One region of the Glutamicibacter sp. BS14 genome, then DNA from elsewhere that is predicted to be linked to it. Evidence: riboswitches for the same ligand, from Rfam matches in the RefSeq annotation. Region 1 holds a riboswitch; each other region holds the start of a gene.

Region 1 (4,310 bases):
GTGGTCCCGATTCCGGTAATGAGCTTCAGGGCTTCGGCGCACATCACCGAACCGATAACGCCGCACAGTGCGCCGAAGACTCCTCCTTCGGCGCAGCTGGGCACGGAGTCCGCGTCGGGGATTTCCGGAAAAAGATCACGCAGCATCGGGCCGGTGCGCGGATCGAAGACGGACACCTGCCCGGAGAACTGGAAGAGGGTTCCCCACACCAGCGGGGTGCCGGTGATTTCCGCGGCATCATTGGACAGGTACCGCGTGGCAAAGTTGTCGCTGCCGTCGATGACCAAGTCATATTCACTGAAAAGTGCCACGGCGTTGGATTCATCCAGCTTTTCATCCACGGTGATGATCTGGACGTTCCGGTTCTGCTCGTGGGCCATCCGCCGCACCGAATCCACTTTCAAGCGCCCTGCATCCTGTTGCCGGTGCATGGTTTGTCGTTGCAGATTGGACAGCTCGACGGTGTCATCGTCGATGACCCCGAGGGTGCCGATTCCCGCAGCGACCAGGTAGCTGGCAATGGGACTGCCCAGGCCCCCGGCTCCGATAACCAGCACCTTGGCGTTGGCGATGCGGCGTTGCCCTTCTTCTCCCACCCCGGGCAGGGACAAGTGCCGGGAGTAGCGCGCCAGCTCTTCCGGTTCCAGCTCCGCGCCGGGTGCGACCAGGGCTTCCCGGCTCACGAGAAGTCACCGACCAGGGTTTGCATCATGCCTTCGGCCGGCGATGAGGCCAGTGCGGTATCGCGGCGCGGGATCCGGCCAGCGAGCCGCGCGGCGCGCCCGGCACGCACAGCATCCTTCATGGCCCTGGCCATGAGCGGCGCGTTGTGCGCCCGGGTCACCGCACTGGCCAGCAGCACCGCGTCGCAGCCGAGCTCCATGGCCAGGGCCGCATCCGAGGCGGTGCCCACCCCGGCGTCAAGGATCACCGGTACCTGCGCGCGGGAGGCGATGGTGGAAATATTGTGCGGATTCAGGATCCCCAGGCCCGAGCCGATCGGCGCTCCGGCCGGCATGATTGCCGCAACCCCGGCGTCTTGCAGGCGTTGGGCAAGTGCCGGATCATCATTGGTGTAGGCGAAGACCTGGAACCCGTCGGCCACTAGTTGCTCGGTGGCCGCATGCAGTTCCAGCGGGTCCGGCAGCAGCGTGTGCTCATCGGCAATTACTTCGAGCTTGATCCAATTGGTTTCCAGAGCTTCACGGGCCAGGTGCGCGGTGAGGATCGCATCGCGGGCGGTGAAGCATCCAGCAGTGTTGGGCAGCGCAATCACGTTGTTGCGCTGCAGCAGTTCATACACGTTGCCTGCGCCGGCCGCCGAAAAGTGGCGGATGGCCACGGTGGTCAGTTCCGTTCCGGAGGCCCGCAGGGCGCTTTCCAGGGTGGTCAGCGAACTCGCTCCCCCGGTGCCGAGGATCAAGCGCGAGGACAAGGTGCGTCCGGCGATTTGGAATGGGTCGCTGTGGATGTCCAGCTCGGTGATGTTGCGCGTTTCCATGCCTAGCCTCCCTGGGCCGCGGTAACGAGTTCAATGCTGTGCCCTTCGGCCAGCAGGTAGCTATTCCAGGCGCTGCGTGGAACGACAGCGCCATTGACGGCGGCGGCAACTCCGAGCTTGCTGCCGTCAGCGGCCACCGAGTTGGCGTCCAGTTCCTTGCCGATTTGCGTGCTGATGAATTCGCGAAGGGTGGTTCCTTCGTCCAGGTTCAGTTGCCGTGAATTGAAATTGATGCCGATGCTTGTCATGGTTGCTGCTCCGTTCGGTGAGCGGTCTAGGTTGCGTTGGCAAAGCGGTGGGGATCCACAGCCTGGTGCAAGGGGTGGGATTGGTGGCCGTGGGCGAGATCCGCAGTGAGCGTTGCGCCCAGCGGAGCCAGCAGCACGCCGTGCCGGGAGTACCCGGTGCAGAGCAGCAGCCCTGGATCAAGGCGTCCAAGCAGCGGCCGGTCATCTGGCGTGGCGGGACGTGCCCGGGCCGTTGCCTCGTTCAGCGTGCAGTCGCTGATGCCGGGGACCAGCTTTCTCGCGTTGTCCAGCAGCAGGTGCATCGCGCCAATGTTCACCGCTTGTTGCCGGTCTTCACGGACGCTGGCGCCAAGGACGAGGCTGCCGTCCCTTCTCGGCACCAGATACACCTGTTCCCGGTGCACGATGCCGCGGATGGTGCGGGTGATGAGCGGCGGGCCTGCTGGTCCCTGGATCCGGAGGATGTCCCCGTAGACCGGGCGCAGCGGAAGTTCGTTCAAGCCATCGAGGGTGCCAAGACCGGTGGCCACGATGGTCTGCTCCGCTTCGAGGATTCGGCCCGATGCGGTCCGCACAGCGGTGGTCCGCTTCCCGTCGGTCACCAGTGCCTGCGCCCGTTCCTCGACCAGGTGCGGACGCAGATGCTCCAACAGGATCTTGACGATGGATCGAGGGTCGACCTGGTGGTCATCTTGGCACAGGACCGCGCCGGCAATATTGGCGGCCAAGGCTGGTTCGAGCTTGCGGGCTTGGCTGGGCAGCAGCTTTTGCGCTGACAGGCCGAGGGATATCTGCAGTTCGGCCAGCTCGTGCAGGGCTTCGCGGTCCGCAGGCTCTGCGGCGACAACGAGCGTGGAGTTCTGCAAGTAGTCCGGGCGTTGCCCGGTGGCCGATTCGATGCGCTCGATGAACTGCGGATAGGCGGCATTCGAGGCGGCAAGCAGCTGGTGCAGCGGGCCATTGCCCCAGACCGTTTCAGCTGCCGGGGCCAGCATTCCTGCTGCCGCGTAGCTTGCACCTTGGCCGGGTGCCGGATCGATGAGGGTGACGGTGTGTGCGCGTGATTCCAGCTCGAACGCGACGGCCAGGCCGATTATCCCGGCGCCAACAATGTTGACATGCACAAGGGCACGCTTCCTTCCTACGGCGGCATGACCCGCATCAGGTGTAGCGGTCGGCTCGGTGCCCTCTCAGCCTGGTCGATTCAGGCTCCCGCGGATTACAGCGATTATAAGCATGATGCAGCTCATAAAGTCGAACTTCATTGAACGCAGTTCCGTCATCTTCTGTGATGTACTTGCTGACATGGCATTCCATGACTTCCCTATCGTGCTTCCCCAAGGTTCTGCGCTATCCAGCACCATCATCTCGTTGGAGCAAGAACTCTTGGAATCCAGCCAACGCCATAGCCAGGAGCAATTGCAGCGGCGCTTGCATCCTCGGTTCGCCGAGGTGGGAGCCAGCGGGCGAGTCTATGATCGCGAGGCCATCATTGCCCAGCTGGCCCGGGAGCCGGCACGGGATGCCGGGGCGTTGAAAGTCGAAAGCCCGGTGGCTCTCCAGCTTTCAGACCAGCTGGTGCTGCTGCGCTGGAAGCTGCTCGCCGGTTCCCCCAGCGAACGCAGTTCACTGTGGATCCATGAGCAGGGCCGCTGGCAGCTGCTCTTCCACCAGGGCACGGCCGCCGCTCATCCGCAGCCATCCGCAGGACCGGAGGAAGCCGTGCATGCCGACGGTGAATTCTCGGTGCGCCGGCTGCGCCTTTCGGATGCCGAAGCGGTCTACGAGGCATTTTCCTCGAACCCCGACATGTTGCGCCAAGGCGACGCCGATTCCCCGCAAAAGGCTGAGTCGTATGTGCGCGCACTGCTGGAGGCCGGGGAACGCCAGCAGGCGTTGGCCGTCGCATATCGGGATCGGCTGGTGGGACTGGTGTGCGGTACGGTAGACCCGGCCAATCGGAACGCGTGGATTTGGTATTGGATGAACCAGAATTACCGGGGCCGGTCGCTGGCCACCCGCGCCGTGGCAACCTTAGTGGATTACCTGTTCGACGAGCTGGGACTGTACCGCTTGGAGCTGGGCTTGCGGGCAAATAATCCCGGGTCGAAGCATGTGGCAGAAAGCAACGCCTTCCTGCACGAAGGTGTCGAACGGGGCAAATTCCTGGTTGCCGGAGAACGCATCGATGTGCACACCTACGCACGGTTGCGTACCGATGGCGGCTCTGCGGTCATGCCCTTGCCGTGGGGCACGCAGCAGTAGCTTGGCGGGCATCAAAAAAGTCGCGGAATCCGGTCTTGGATTCCGCGACTTCTTATCTGTCCCTCAGGTTTTGTGATGCGTGGTTAGATGCCTGGGCTCGATGCCGGTGGCGTCGAGTCCGGGCCATTGGTGGTCTGTTGGGCCTCCATCTTTTTCAGCGTGCGGGCCGCAGCATCACGACCGCCGAGGCCAAAGGCCAGAGCCGCTGCCAATGCTGCGCCAATGACGATTGCGCCGAAGGCCATGTTGATGATCGAATCGGCGATACCCATGTACTTCAGGCCCATCGCCACGAA
Region 2 (4,310 bases), 330 kb from region 1:
TCAGCTGCTGAGACAGCGCCCCGCCCAAATCGCTTGGATTCGTGGTGGCCAGCAGCAAGATGCACGGGATGGCCAGCGCGAAAGCGCGCAGTCCGGTGGCAATGCCCCCGGCCACCGATCCCTCGGTGATGCTGAAGGCGCCGAATTGGGCGTAGACCATGCCGCTATCCTGGCCCACCAAGGCGATGCCCCACGCCGCAAGGATTCCGGCAATCAGCAGTGGCCACGCGCGCTTGAGGAATTTCAGCGGGCTCAGCCCTGCCAGGGGGAAGAACACCACGGTCGCCACGATCACCACCAGCGCCGAAACCCAATCCAAGGTGGTGATCAACGGCAGTGTTGCCGCAGCCACCGCACCGAGCTTGGCCAGCGGATTGATCTTCGCCAACCAGCTATGCCCTACCGGCGCATCAAGCACCGGCCCCTGTCGCGGGGTACCAGCTTCCGGGGTGCCGGCAGTGAGCACCAGGTCCCTTGCTTTGAGCACCGAGGCAAAGTGATCGTCGTGGGTCACAGCAATGATCGCGGTGCCCTGCTGCAATTCCTCAACCAGCAGCCCGGCCAGTTCCCTCCACGTATTCGCATCCTGCCCGAAGGTCGGTTCGTCGAGGATCAGCACCTGGGGGGATGCGGCCAGAACAGTGGCCACGGACAAGCGCCGCTTCTCGCCCCCGGAGAGAGTGAACGGGTTCGCGTCTGCCAAATGCGCCAGGCCCAAGCGTTCCAGCAACGCGTCCACGCGCGCTTGGACCTGGGCCGGCTCGTATTTCGGCGCATCGGCGCTGCTGGCCTGCGCGCGGCTGGGAGCGAAAGCCAGCTCTTCCCGAACGCTCTGGGTCACGAATTGGTGTTCGGGTTCCTGGAACACCGAACCGATCCGCCCAATCAATGCACCGGCCTTCCAGGCAAACGGGGAGTTGCCCAGACCGTCGGCCAGTTGCGCGGTGGCCGCCAACCCGCCGTCGGCCGGGACGAGCAATCCGCCCAAGGTCAAGGCCAGCGTCGACTTTCCAGCGCCATTCTCGCCGCGAATCACCGTCGCGGTGCCCGCTTGCACATTCACGTCCACCGCTTGGGTGCGCGGTGCCGTGGCGGTGCGGGCGGATACCAGCTGCTGCGCTTCCAGCAGCGTGGCACCGGCACCGTTCGTTGCCCGAGCCACCTGCGGGAAGTAGCCTGGAATCCACAGCCCGGCAGCAGCCAGCTCCTCGCGCACCGTTTCATCGGTGTACAGCTGCTGCGGGTCCAGATCGTGCGCGACTCCCCCACCGGGCTGCAGCACGATAACCCGGTCCACATGCTGCGCCCAGGCTTCAATCCGGTGTTCCACGACGACCAGCGTGGCACCGGAAAGCCGGGCGGCGTTCAGCACCGCATCGCGCAATAGCTCAATGCTCTGCGGGTCCACATTGGCAGTCGGTTCATCGAGCAGCATGACGCTGGGTTCCATGGCCAGAATGCCGGCCAAGGCCAACCGCTGTTTCTGTCCGCCGGAAAGTTGCTGGGTGCGGTGCTCGAAGGACAGCGCACCCAGACCCGCAGCGTCCAGCACTTCGGGGATCCGCTGGCGGATCAGTTCGGGATCCATTCCGAGGTTCTCGGCGCCAAAGGCCACGTCATCGGCGACCCTGCTTTGCACTACCTGGGTTTCCGGGTCTTGCTGCATCAAGCCCACCGGGTGGCTCCGGATGAAGGCATCGCTGCCATCTATGAGCAGCCGGCCAGCGACCTGATCGTCCTCATCCGCTTCCAGCAACCCGGCCATCGCGTGCAGCAAGGTTGACTTGCCGGCGCCCGATGGACCGACCAGCAGCACCTTCTCACCGGCGTGGATCACAAGGTCCAGTCCCGAGATGGCAGGATTCTGCCTCTCGGAGTGCTGCCAGCCGAACCCCGTTGCGGTGATGGCGGCACCGCGCTGGGTCAGCGAGGCTGCGCCGGAATTGGCAAAGGAACTCATTTTGCGCTTTCCAGGTGCGCACGCCGGCTCGGCAGGGCGCTCAGAGCGCCGGTCTTCGCCAGTCCGCGCGTGGCCAACCAGGACAGAAGCCCTGCGACGACTACGCCGGAAATGCCGGTGGCGATCACGTGGAAGATCTTCATTCCGGCGGTGTACTCAACATAGTAGGCCAGGATGTAGGCCTCGGAAATGCCGGCGAACAAGCCGGCGAACAAGCCTGCCAGCAGCGCCACGCCCAGGTTCCACTTGCGGTAGCGGAATGCTGCGAAGACCAGCTCTGCACCCAGGCCCTGGACCAGGCCGGAGATCAGTACGGTCAAGCCGTAGTGCGAGCCGAGCAGCGCTTCAACTACAGCGGCCAGCAGCTCGCAGTAGATTGCGGCGCCTGGCTTGCGGATGATCAGTGCGCCGAGCACCGCCGGGAAGAGCCACATGCCGGTGAGCAACGCGGTGGCTGGCGGGAAAGCTGCAAAGGCGAGCGAGAACAGGCCATAGCCGGCACTCCACGCCCAGAAAATGACCCCTGAAGCGACGGCGATCACCGAGGCGACGACGATATCAACTACACGCCAGCCGGTCCGCTGCTTCGAAACTGTTTCGTTCATTGCTGGTCCTCCTGTGGAAAGGAGGGGAGATGGACGGAATGAGGGCATACTGCCGCGCCTATCCGCATCCGAGATGCTCGACTTCCTTCGCCGGTACTAGCCGGGGCAGGTTCGAGGGTCTGCGATCTATCGCACTCTCAGCGTCTTGCGACTTTTTAAAAGTCTGACGCTCCCCTGTCGGAATAATTACTGCTCCCCCACCATACCGCAGGTATGCTGGGCAGAGGAACGATATGTCAAGAGCTTGATCGCGAGGAAAAAATGGATAAAGTGCAGAAACTTGCCACTACCGGTATCACCGTTGGCGCTGGCATGCTCGGCGGCAAGCTGGTTGATTTCCTTTGGTTGAAGGCAACCGGCAGCAAAGCACCACGCAAGGGCACTGAGGAAGCAGCGGAAGCTTCTTTCCGCCGTGCCTTAGGCTTCGCAGTCGTTTCGGCCCTGGTCGCAGCAATCCTGCAGACGGTGGCTGACCGCAGCGCCAACAAGGTTGTTGCCAAGTTCACCAAGTAAGCTTCGGCGTTGAGCCAAAAGCGGGAGCCGCCCAGAGGGGCGGCTCCCGCTTTTTCTCAATCTTGTTCGTCTGGCGATCCGGTCTTGGAAACCGGGGTGGTTCCGGTCGGCGGTGTTCCGTTGACCTTGTTGACCACGTGGCTCAGCTCATCGGAGAACAGGGTTTCCTTGGCAGCGTGCTTGGTCCGGTAGCCGGAACGGCCAATCATGTGGGCCGAAACCGGTGCGGTCAATAGCTGCATTCCCCAGGCCAGCACGAGTACCGGGACCACAGCCCAGCTGCGCAGGTAAATGGCCAGTCCAGCGAAAATCAGCAGGAAGCCGAGTACCTGCGGTTTGGTCGCTGCATGCATGCGGGTGAGCATGTCCGGGAAGGTCAGCAAGCCGATACCTGCGATCAATGACATCAGGCAGCCAAGGATCAGCAGGACGGCAACGAGGACATCGAGGAAGATTTCCATTAGGCGTTCCTCTGATCCGAAACGAAGCGCGAGACGGTCACCGAACCGATGAACCCGAGCATGCAGGCGGCCACGACGAACAGCAAGTAGTCGGTGTGCTTGTGCAGCACCATTTCCAGGCACAGCGCGGCGGAGATGATCAGCAGCATCACGTCCAGGGCCAGCACCCGGTCAAGGATTGACGGCCCCTTGGCAACACGGACCAGGCAGGCGACAGCACCGAGCCCGAGCATGATGCCGCAGATCCAAATGACGATATCCAGCATGTTACCCCTTCCTCGCATCAAAGTTCGGTCCGCATTCGCTCTTGATCGCTTCGTACTCGTCTCGGCTGCCAATAGCCATGATCAGCCGGCGTTCGATGTCCCGGATGCCGGCACGCGCCTTCTCCACGTCCGCAGGCGACTCGATGTCGATGTAGTGCAGGTACAGCGTCGACGAGCTGCGGTCCACGTCGATCACGAAGGAGCCCGGGATCAGCGTGAGCACGTGTCCCACGGTCATCACGATCAGGTCCGAGTCGGTGCGCAGCGGGACCGCAATGACCGCGCTGCGGGTGCGCTTCCCGCGGACCAGCGCCAGCCAGGCCACATGGACGCTGGCGGCGAAGACCTGTCCGAGGAACCAGATGAACAGCTTCAGGCAGTACCAGGCATTGATCCGGCCCGAAAGGACCACCGGCGGCAGCGGGAACAGGTTCACGATCAGCAGCGCGATGATCACGCCGAAGACCATGTTCCCCAGGGAGAAGTCCTGCCAGAGAGCACCCCA
Region 3 (4,310 bases), 180 kb from region 1:
TCCGATGGCCCGGTCGATGTCGTGGTGGAGCTGCAGATCCGTACCATTGCCCAGGATTTCTGGGCAAGCCTGGAACATAAGATCTTCTACAAGTACGAGGGCGAAGTTCCAGAACATCTAGTGCAAGAGCTTGCCGACGCGGCGGCCATGGCGACGAAACTCGACATGCAGATGCAGCGCTTGCATACCGAAGTCCACGGCCATGATGCCAATCAGGCACCGAGCCAAGAGGCGGATTTCGATACGACAGCGATCCAGGGGCTGCTGTCGCTGGCTCAGCAAGCCAAGGACGGGAACCAGGAGAAGGACTTGGATCACTAGCCGTTCATGCCCTCGAAGGACAATGCTGCTTCGGGGCCGGAAACCAAAAAAGATCCTCGGCCGAGGCCGAGGATCTTTGATTTGGTAGCGGCGCCGGGACTCGATCCCGGGACCTCACGATTATGAGTCGTGCGCTCTAACCAGCTGAGCTACGCCGCCACAAGTGAGAAGCAATCCAGTAGAAGCCAAGAATGCTTCTCACTCAGAGCCCCCTGCCGGAATCGATCCGGCGACCTCGTTCTTACCAAGAACGCGCTCTACCACTGAGCTAAGGGGGCAACGAGTAAATACTCTACACGGATTTCCCGGCAAAGAAAAATCGGCGGATCACCCCGGAAAAGACCAGGAGAATTCTGTAAAACCACTAGTCAATGACTATTTATCCTCTTACTCGCTACCCCGGGGACGAAGGGTGGGACAAAAAGTGCCCTGGTGACGATGCTCACGAGAGTGCTCCTCGCGGTCAATCGCGGATTTGCCATGACGCGCAGGATAGAATCCCGCGGATCATCCCCGGTGGCCAAGCATCGAATTACCCCGCTTGGAACTTCGGAACGCTGACACCTTTTCCCACTCCAGAACCCCTGACCGAGCGGCACTTGGGCAACACCCGATCCACCCAGGCGCCCAGGCACGGCTCCGGTGCCCGGCAGCTGGATCCCGGGCCGTGAACCGGGGTGCTGGAAACCGCCAGGAAGGCAACAGCTCCTTGCCGCCCATTCCGGTCTTGAGTAGGAATATTGTGACCTCAGCAACAAATTCCCGACGGATTTTGCAAACCTCAAAAACCTGTGTAAAGTATTTACCTGTTGCCCCCTTAGCTCAGTGGTAGAGCGCGTTCTTGGTAAGAACGAGGTCGCCGGATCGATTCCGGCAGGGGGCTCGAAATAAGAGAGGCAATCTGGTTCCAGATTGCCTCTCTTTTCGTTTATCCCGCAGATGCCGTGTAGCCACTGCGAGCATGGCCCAAGGCGCACCCCAAGCTGCAGCACCGGCTATCGGCCGCGTCTTGCGCCCCGGATTCCAGGTGCCCCCGGCAAGAGTCTCCGGCCAATGAAAAGCATCCTGGCCCGCCACAGCCGGCCCTTCCCACTTCCTTGATGTCAGGCCCTGACCACTGGGTTTGCGTTTTCTCCTCGCAAGCGTGCTAAGTTGTTCGCGACCACACGGGTGCCCTGGCAAGGGCTGAGATCGGGCTATCGCCGTCCGCGACCGTTGAACCTGTCCGGGTAATGCCGGCGAAGGAAGTGAGTTTCCCCAGTGGAACAAATTGAACAGCACCCTGCCCACACCCTTGCCTACCGTGAATCTGCGGGAATTTCTGTTCCCGTCACGCAGATCCAATTGGCAGACTCCCCCAATGGACAGCCCAACGAGCCGCTGGCGGTATATCGCACCAGCGGACCGGGAAGCGAGCCCACCCAAGGCCTGCAACCCTTCCGCGAGCGGTGGATCCTGGAACGCGGGGACGTGGAAACCTATGCAGGCCGCGAACGCAACCTGCACGACGACGGACGCTCAGCGGTCCGCCGCGGCACGGCCAGCGCGGAATGGGCCGGACGCTCAGCCCCGCCACTGCGGGCCGTTGGCGGAGCCCGCGTGACGCAGATGCACTATGCGCGTGCCGGGATCATCACCCCGGAAATGCGCTATGTGGCCCTGCGCGAGGAATGCGATGTCGAGCTGGTGCGCAGCGAGCTCGCGGCCGGGCGAGCCATCATCCCGGCGAACATCAACCACCCGGAATCCGAGCCGATGATCATCGGCAAGGCGTTCCTGGTCAAGATCAATGCGAATATCGGCAACTCGGCGGTGACCAGCTCCATCGCAGAAGAAGTCTCCAAGCTCCAGTGGGCGGCCAAATGGGGCGCGGACACGGTAATGGACCTGTCCACCGGAGATGACATCCACACCACCCGCGAGTGGATCATCCGCAACTCCCCGGTCCCCATCGGCACCGTGCCGATCTACCAGGCGTTGGAGAAGGTCAACGGCGAAGCCAACGAACTGACCTGGGAGATCTTCCGCGACACCGTCATTGAGCAGTGCGAGCAGGGCGTGGACTACATGACCATCCACGCCGGGGTGCTGCTGCGCTACATCCCGCTGACCGCCAACCGGGTCACCGGCATGGTCTCGCGTGGCGGGTCCATCATGGCCGGCTGGTGCTTGGCGCACCACCAGGAGAATTTCCTCTACACCCACTTCGATCAGCTGTGCGAGATCTTCGCGCAGTACGACGTGGCCTTCTCGCTGGGCGACGGGCTGCGCCCGGGCTCCATCGCAGATGCGAACGACGCCGCCCAGTTCGCCGAGCTGGACACCCTGGCCGAGCTGACCAAGCGCGCCTGGAAGTACGATGTGCAGGTGATGGTCGAAGGCCCGGGGCATATCCCGTTCCATCTGGTGCGCGAGAATGTGGAACGCCAGCAGCAGCTGTGCGACGGGGCGCCGTTCTATACCCTGGGCCCGCTGGTCACCGACATCGCCCCGGGCTACGACCACATCACCAGCGCCATTGGCGCCACGGAGATCGCACGGTACGGGACCGCGATGCTCTGCTACGTCACCCCCAAGGAGCATCTGGGACTGCCCAACCGGGATGATGTGAAGACCGGGGTGATCACCTACAAGATCGCTGCGCACGCCGCCGATCTGGCCAAGGGCCACCCGGGTGCCACAGCGCGGGATGATGCGCTGAGCAAGGCGCGCTTCGAATTCCGCTGGAATGACCAGTTCGCGTTGTCCCTTGACCCGGTCACCGCACAGGAATTCCATGATGAGACCTTGCCGGCCGAGCCGGCCAAGACCGCCCACTTCTGCTCCATGTGCGGGCCGAAGTTCTGCTCCATGCGCATCTCCCAGGATATCCGCGACGAGTACGGCTCGGCCGAGGCGCAAGCCGCATTGGCCGGGATGGCGCAGAAAAGCAAGCAGTTCCTGGAAAGCGGCGGCACGGTCTATCTCGGGGACGGGATCCCGGTGGGAACTCCTGCTCCGTAAATAGCCTGCGGCGCACGAAAAACGCCCTTGGGGCAAGCTTTCGGCTTGCCCCAAGGGCGTTATTCAATGCTGTTCAGCTGCGTGCGACTGGCTTAGTAGTCGCGACGTCCACCGCTGCGGCCCGAGTCGCTGAAGCGATCCTTGCCGCCGCGTCCGCCGCCGCCGAAGCCGCCACGTCCGCCGCCGCGTCCGCCACCGAAACCGCCACGGCCGCCACTGCGTCCGCCGCCGAAGCCACCACCACGGCCGCCACGGAAGCCACCGCGGTCGCCTTCGTCGTCACGGCGCGGGCTGCGGCCATTGTCGAGCTCGAGCTCGATGGCTTCGCCGCCGATGCGGGTCTTGGACAGTGCACGCCACTGGTCCTTGCTCAGCTCTGCTGGCAGCTCGACCAGGGTGTGGTCTGAACGGATCTCGATGCCGCCGATTTCCGAAGAATCGAAGCCGCCCTCGTTGGCCAGTGCGCCAACGATCGAGCCCGGCTGCACGCGGTTGCGTCGGCCTACGGCCAGACGGTACATGGCGTTGCCTTCGGCAGCGGTCTTGCGGGCACGTGGACCGCGATCGCCACGGTCACCGCGTTCGCTACGCTCGCCGCGCTCTGGGCGATCCATGCGTGCCTTCTTCGAAGGGGACATGACTGGTTCGGTCATCAGCAGCGGGCGGCCGCCCTGGGCCATCAGAGCCAGTGCAGCTGCGATTTCCAGCTGGTCCAGGTCTTCGTGCTCGGAAGCGAACTTCTCCACGATTTCGCGGAAGGTGGTCAGGTCCTGGCCGCTGATGGTCTTGTCGATGCGATCGGTGAACTTCTGGATACGACGGTCATTGACCGAATCCAGCGAAGGCAGCTGCATCTGGGTCACCGGCTGGCGGGTAGCCTTCTCGATGGCACGCAGCAAGTACTTCTCGCGCGGGGTCATGAACAGGATCGCGTCGCCCGAGCGGCCAGCACGGCCGGTACGGCCAATGCGGTGCACGTAGGACTC
Region 4 (4,310 bases), 1.4 Mb from region 1:
CCCGCAGCTGCGGATCTGCCTGCTCGAACGCCTGGCGGACCATTTCGATGGCCTGCTCGGTGGCGGAATCGAATTCCTCGGATGCATAGGTTTCCAGCCATTGCCGATAAGGATGCTCGGCATGGTTGGCTGCCGCCAGCCGCTTGCCGATGTCCTGGTACAGCCAGTAGCAAGGCAGGATCGCGGCAATCAGCTCCCCATAGCTCTCCTGGCTGGCGGCCAGGTGGTTGGTGTAGTTCAGCGTGGTGGCGCTGGGCGTATCAGCGAACTCATCCAGGTAGCTGCCGTGCAGCTGCAGCTCGCCATCGAGGATGCCGTTGGCGCCACGCGACCAGAAACGCTGGGCACCGAGATCCGGCGCCATCGAGCTGGCCAGCGAAAGCACCTTGGCGTAACGCAGCAGATACAGCGCATCCTGGGCGATGTAGTAGTGGAAGTCATCCCGGTCCAAGGTGCCCTCGGATAGCCGGGTGATGAAATCCAGCTGGTCGATTTCCTCGCGGATCGGCTGGATCTTCTGCCACCAGTCGCCCATGGGATCTGCCGTGCCGAAGAAGTCGATGAAGTGGTTGACCGGGCCGTGGCCGCTGCCCACCTGCAATTGGTCGGCCGCTGCGATGGCCTTGGAGAGGTAGGACTTGGACTGCTCCAACGCGGCGATCCAATCTCCAGTGGCAGCGAAGCGGGTAGCCAGAGTGCTGGAAAGGGTGCAGCCGGTGCCGTGGGTGTTCCTGGTGGCATGGCGCGGTCCGTGCAGCTCCAGCTGCACCCCGCCCGCCGACACCAGGGCATCGGGGCAATCCGCCCCGGCCAGGTGCCCGCCCTTGGCCAGCACCAGCGTGCCGTGCTTGGCAGCCAGCCGCTGGGCCTGAAGCAGGGCTTCGTCCCAGGAAGGGGCCACAGGCTCGCGCAGCAAGCTGGCCAGCTCCAGCAGGTTCGGGGTAATCACCGTGGCGCGATCCAGCAGTGAATCAAGGGCCGATTCGTCGTCGAGCAGGCGATCCCCGCTGGTCGCCACCATGACCGGGTCCAGCACGACGGGGGCGTCAACAGTTTCCAGCCAGCTGGTGACTGCGCGGATCACCTCGGCGTTGGCCAGCATCCCGATCTTGATCGCATCGATGCGGATATCTGTACTCACGGCTTCGAGCTGCGCGAGGACGAAATCGCCGCTGATCGCCTGAACTCCGGATACCCCATGGGTGTTTTGCGCAGTCAAAGCGGTGATCACGCACATTCCGTAGCCGCCGTTGGCGGCAATGGCCTTCAGATCCGCTTGGATTCCGGCGCCGCCGGAAGGATCGGAGCCTGCGATGGATAGGATGTTCATTTCGAGGCCTCCCAGGCTGCGACCAGCTGCGCGCTGGCAAGTTGCGGATCTTCGGCGTTGCAGATGGCGCGGACCACGGCCAGGCCTGCGCCGCCGCCGGCGCGGATCGCGGCGGCATCGTCTTGGGTAATTGCGCCGATCGCTACGCAGGGCAGCTTGGCCAAGGCAGCGGCTCGCGCAAAGCCGTCCAGCCCCAGGGGAGCAGGATGGTCTTTTTTCGTCGGAGTGGCGCGGATGGCTCCTACACCGAGGTAGTCGATCACCGAGGCGTCCTTGTTCGCCTGGGCCAATTGCTCATCGCTGGAAGCACTCAAGCCGATGATGCCCTCGCCGATGATCTGGCGAGCCAACTGTACCGGCACATCTTTTTGCCCGATATGGATGCCGTTCACTGCTGCGCCAGCAGCCCGTGCCGCGAGGTAGACGTCAATGCGGTCATTGATCAGCAACTGGGCTTTGCCCTCGGTGAGCTTGGCAGCCGCGCAGGCCAGCTCGAAGAATTCCCGGGCGCTTTCATCCTTGGCGCGCAGCTGGATCCACCCGATCCCTCCGGCGACGGCGCCCTCGATAACTTCCAGGGTGCTGCGTGGGGTGCAGCTGTCAGTGTTGGCTACTAGATAAGCGCCGTAATTATGCATGGTTCAATTCCTCGTACTTCAAAGTCTTCAGTTCCCCGGGATCGGCAGCCGACAGCGCATCAAGGAAGGCAACTGCGAAGCTGCCCGGACCGGAGCTGCCAGCCAGGGCCTTTTCCGCGGCCAGGCCATAGAAACCGTGGGCTGCGATGGTGGCCTCGAACGGGTCATCGTGGACCGCAACCATCCCGGCGCAGACCGCGCCCAAGGCGCAGCCGCCACCTGTCATCCGGGTCAAGCCAATTCCGTTGGTATGCACCAAGACGGTACGCGTGGCGTCGATGATGGCGTCAGCCTGGCCGGAAATGGCCACTACGCAGTCGTGTTCCGTGGCCAGTTCGCGTCCCGCCGCCAAGGCGGCAGAAACCTCATCCAAGGCATCGACACCGCGCGAAGCAGATTGCCGGCCGGCCAGGGCCAGGATTTCCGAGGCGTTGCCGCGAATCAGGGTCGGGCGTTGCCGGACAATGCGCCGGGCAAACTCCGTGCGCACCGGAAGCGCTCCCACTGCCACTGGATCCAGGACCCAGGGGGTGCCTGCAGCGCTCGCCGACTGCACAGCTTCTTCCATGGCGGTCAGCTGTTCAGTGCTTGGAGTTCCCAAATTCACCAATACGGCTGAAGCTGCCTGCGCGAATGGGCCGGCCTCTCCGGGCAGATCCGTCATGGCCGGGGAAGCCCCGGATGCCAGCAAGACATTGGCGGTGAAATTGGATACGACGGTATTGGTCAGGCAAAAAACCAAAGGTGATTGTTGCCGGTATTTTTGGGCAACTGCATGCAAAGCCATGCGACATCCCTCCGCTAGCGTGAACTAGATCAGGTTCTACGGGTCTTATCTCAGTCGGTTGATCCGACACCCCGTGTCACTGCCATAGAGCGTACGCACAACCGGTTCCGAGGACAAGTTACTTACGCTCGCGCCGCGCCACCAAGGCCTTGAGCGTGGCCGCATCCACCTTCTGCGCGACCGCCAACGCCCAGAGGTGATCCACGGCGGCCAGGAGATCTTCACTGGTATCCACCGGCTGCGGCCGCTCGTTGACCACTGTGCCGGCACGGCGCCGGGAGGTGATCAGCTCTTCGGCTTCCAGCTCCTTGTAGGCGCGCGCCACTGTACCGGCAGCGACGCCGAGGTCCGTGGCCAGCGCACGCACAGTAGGCAGCTTGCTCCCCGAGGGCAGATCTCCCAAGGAGATCAGTGAAGCAATCTGCGAGCGGATCTGCTCATAGGGCGGGGTAGCTGCTTGGAGGTCAACACTGATCTGCGTGCTCATGAAGTAGCTGCCGGCTGATGTTCCCGCACGAAGGCGCTACCGGGGCGCTCTAGGAAAATGACTGCTGGGACAACGAAGATGAGCAATGCAAAGAGTCCCAGCCCGGCCGGGAATCCGTAGCCAATGAGCAGCATGGCTACCACTGCACTGGTGTTAACACGCATTGAACGCAGTTCCAGGACCTTGCGGTACCAGATTTCTTCGGCCGACGAGACAGCCCAGGGAATAATTGCCCGGCGGGAGAACCAGACGAATCCAAGATGGGTTGCCAGCAACAGCAGGATCAAGCCTGCAACCATTGTCTTGCCTGGAGGCACGAAGCCCCACAAATAGTCCAGCGGCGGATCGAGCAGAAAATAGGTGCTGGTGGCAAACAGCAAGCCAGCGGCGATGTAGGACCACAAGGGCAGGGGCGCGTGGTACTTGGGTGCTGCAGACGCCTGCCGGGCCACCGTGCTGACGTAGCTGAGATAAAGCGCATTGAGAACGGCATAGCTCAAAGCCGCACCGGCAAAGATCATTAAGATCCACGTAGTTCGCTCATTGGTAGGCATCTGGAGCTCGTCATCCAGTGGCAAGAATGACCAGCCGATTGCAACGCTGAGCAAGGTGAGTGCTGCAGTTACGTATTGCAAGGTGAATAGTTGATCACGCAAACGCGAGAAGGCGGTCCGTTCCCTGGTGGTGGATTGAGCTGAGAATGTAGAGCGCGGTCCCCAGAAGAGCAACGTGAGGGCGACCGCAAGGGCGCCATAGCTAACGAACTCGTACTGTCCATCCGGCGAATTAGCCTGCGAGTAATTGACCACCGACACGGTGAAGGCCAGCAAGACGATGCCGATATTGCGCATCAAGCGGTTGAGCCAGACCGTGCGCAACGCTTGGTTGTCTTCGGCCGAGATGCCGGCCAAGGCAGGTCTTTTCAGGATAACTACGGTAATCACAGCCGCGGCCACGATGATCCCTGCCAGGGCCACGATGAATACCGGGAGCATCTGTGTGCCCGGCAACCGCCCATCATACGGACCCTCCGACGCGTATGAATAGATGCCGTCAAAATCAAAGGTC

What was found. Region 1 has a riboswitch for thiamine pyrophosphate ahead of thiO (glycine oxidase ThiO). Riboswitches for the same ligand answer to the same signal wherever they lie in the genome.
Region 2: it holds a riboswitch for thiamine pyrophosphate, as region 1 does, so the genes downstream of both, AC1Z36_RS07235 (ECF transporter S component) here and thiO (glycine oxidase ThiO) in region 1, are expected to answer to the same signal.
Region 3: it holds a riboswitch for thiamine pyrophosphate, as region 1 does, so the genes downstream of both, thiC (phosphomethylpyrimidine synthase ThiC) here and thiO (glycine oxidase ThiO) in region 1, are expected to answer to the same signal.
Region 4: it holds a riboswitch for thiamine pyrophosphate, as region 1 does, so the genes downstream of both, thiM (hydroxyethylthiazole kinase) here and thiO (glycine oxidase ThiO) in region 1, are expected to answer to the same signal.

The regions. Positions count from the first base shown of each region.
Region 1 covers NZ_CM167801.1:1,863,991-1,868,300, reverse strand. The annotation lists gene moeB (molybdopterin-synthase adenylyltransferase MoeB) at 1-683, opposite strand, end outside; gene AC1Z36_RS08900 (thiazole synthase) at 680-1,501, opposite strand; gene thiS (sulfur carrier protein ThiS) at 1,504-1,749, opposite strand; gene thiO (glycine oxidase ThiO) at 1,776-2,873, opposite strand; TPP riboswitch at 2,871-2,975, opposite strand; gene AC1Z36_RS08885 (GNAT family N-acetyltransferase) at 3,055-4,014, shown strand; gene AC1Z36_RS08880 (mechanosensitive ion channel) at 4,098-4,310, opposite strand, start outside.
Region 2 covers NZ_CM167801.1:1,530,806-1,535,115, reverse strand. The annotation lists gene AC1Z36_RS07240 (ATP-binding cassette domain-containing protein) at 1-1,960, opposite strand, end outside; gene AC1Z36_RS07235 (ECF transporter S component) at 1,957-2,565, opposite strand; TPP riboswitch at 2,631-2,751, opposite strand; gene AC1Z36_RS07230 (DUF4235 domain-containing protein) at 2,836-3,078, shown strand; gene mnhG (monovalent cation/H(+) antiporter subunit G) at 3,135-3,539, opposite strand; gene AC1Z36_RS07220 (MrpF/PhaF family protein) at 3,539-3,805, opposite strand; gene AC1Z36_RS07215 (Na+/H+ antiporter subunit E) at 3,807-4,310, opposite strand, start outside.
Region 3 covers NZ_CM167801.1:1,680,364-1,684,673, reverse strand. The annotation lists gene AC1Z36_RS07955 (GTP pyrophosphokinase) at 1-321, shown strand, start outside; tRNA gene AC1Z36_RS07950 (tRNA-Met) at 404-480, opposite strand; tRNA gene AC1Z36_RS07945 (tRNA-Thr) at 528-599, opposite strand; tRNA gene AC1Z36_RS07940 (tRNA-Thr) at 1,133-1,204, shown strand; TPP riboswitch at 1,478-1,585, shown strand; gene thiC (phosphomethylpyrimidine synthase ThiC) at 1,582-3,324, shown strand; gene AC1Z36_RS07930 (DEAD/DEAH box helicase) at 3,417-4,310, opposite strand, start outside.
Region 4 covers NZ_CM167801.1:488,389-492,698, reverse strand. The annotation lists gene thiD (bifunctional hydroxymethylpyrimidine kinase/phosphomethylpyrimidine kinase) at 1-1,330, opposite strand, end outside; gene thiE (thiamine phosphate synthase) at 1,327-1,968, opposite strand; gene thiM (hydroxyethylthiazole kinase) at 1,961-2,755, opposite strand; TPP riboswitch at 2,745-2,839, opposite strand; gene AC1Z36_RS02350 (GntR family transcriptional regulator) at 2,874-3,242, opposite strand; gene AC1Z36_RS02345 (hypothetical protein) at 3,239-4,310, opposite strand, start outside.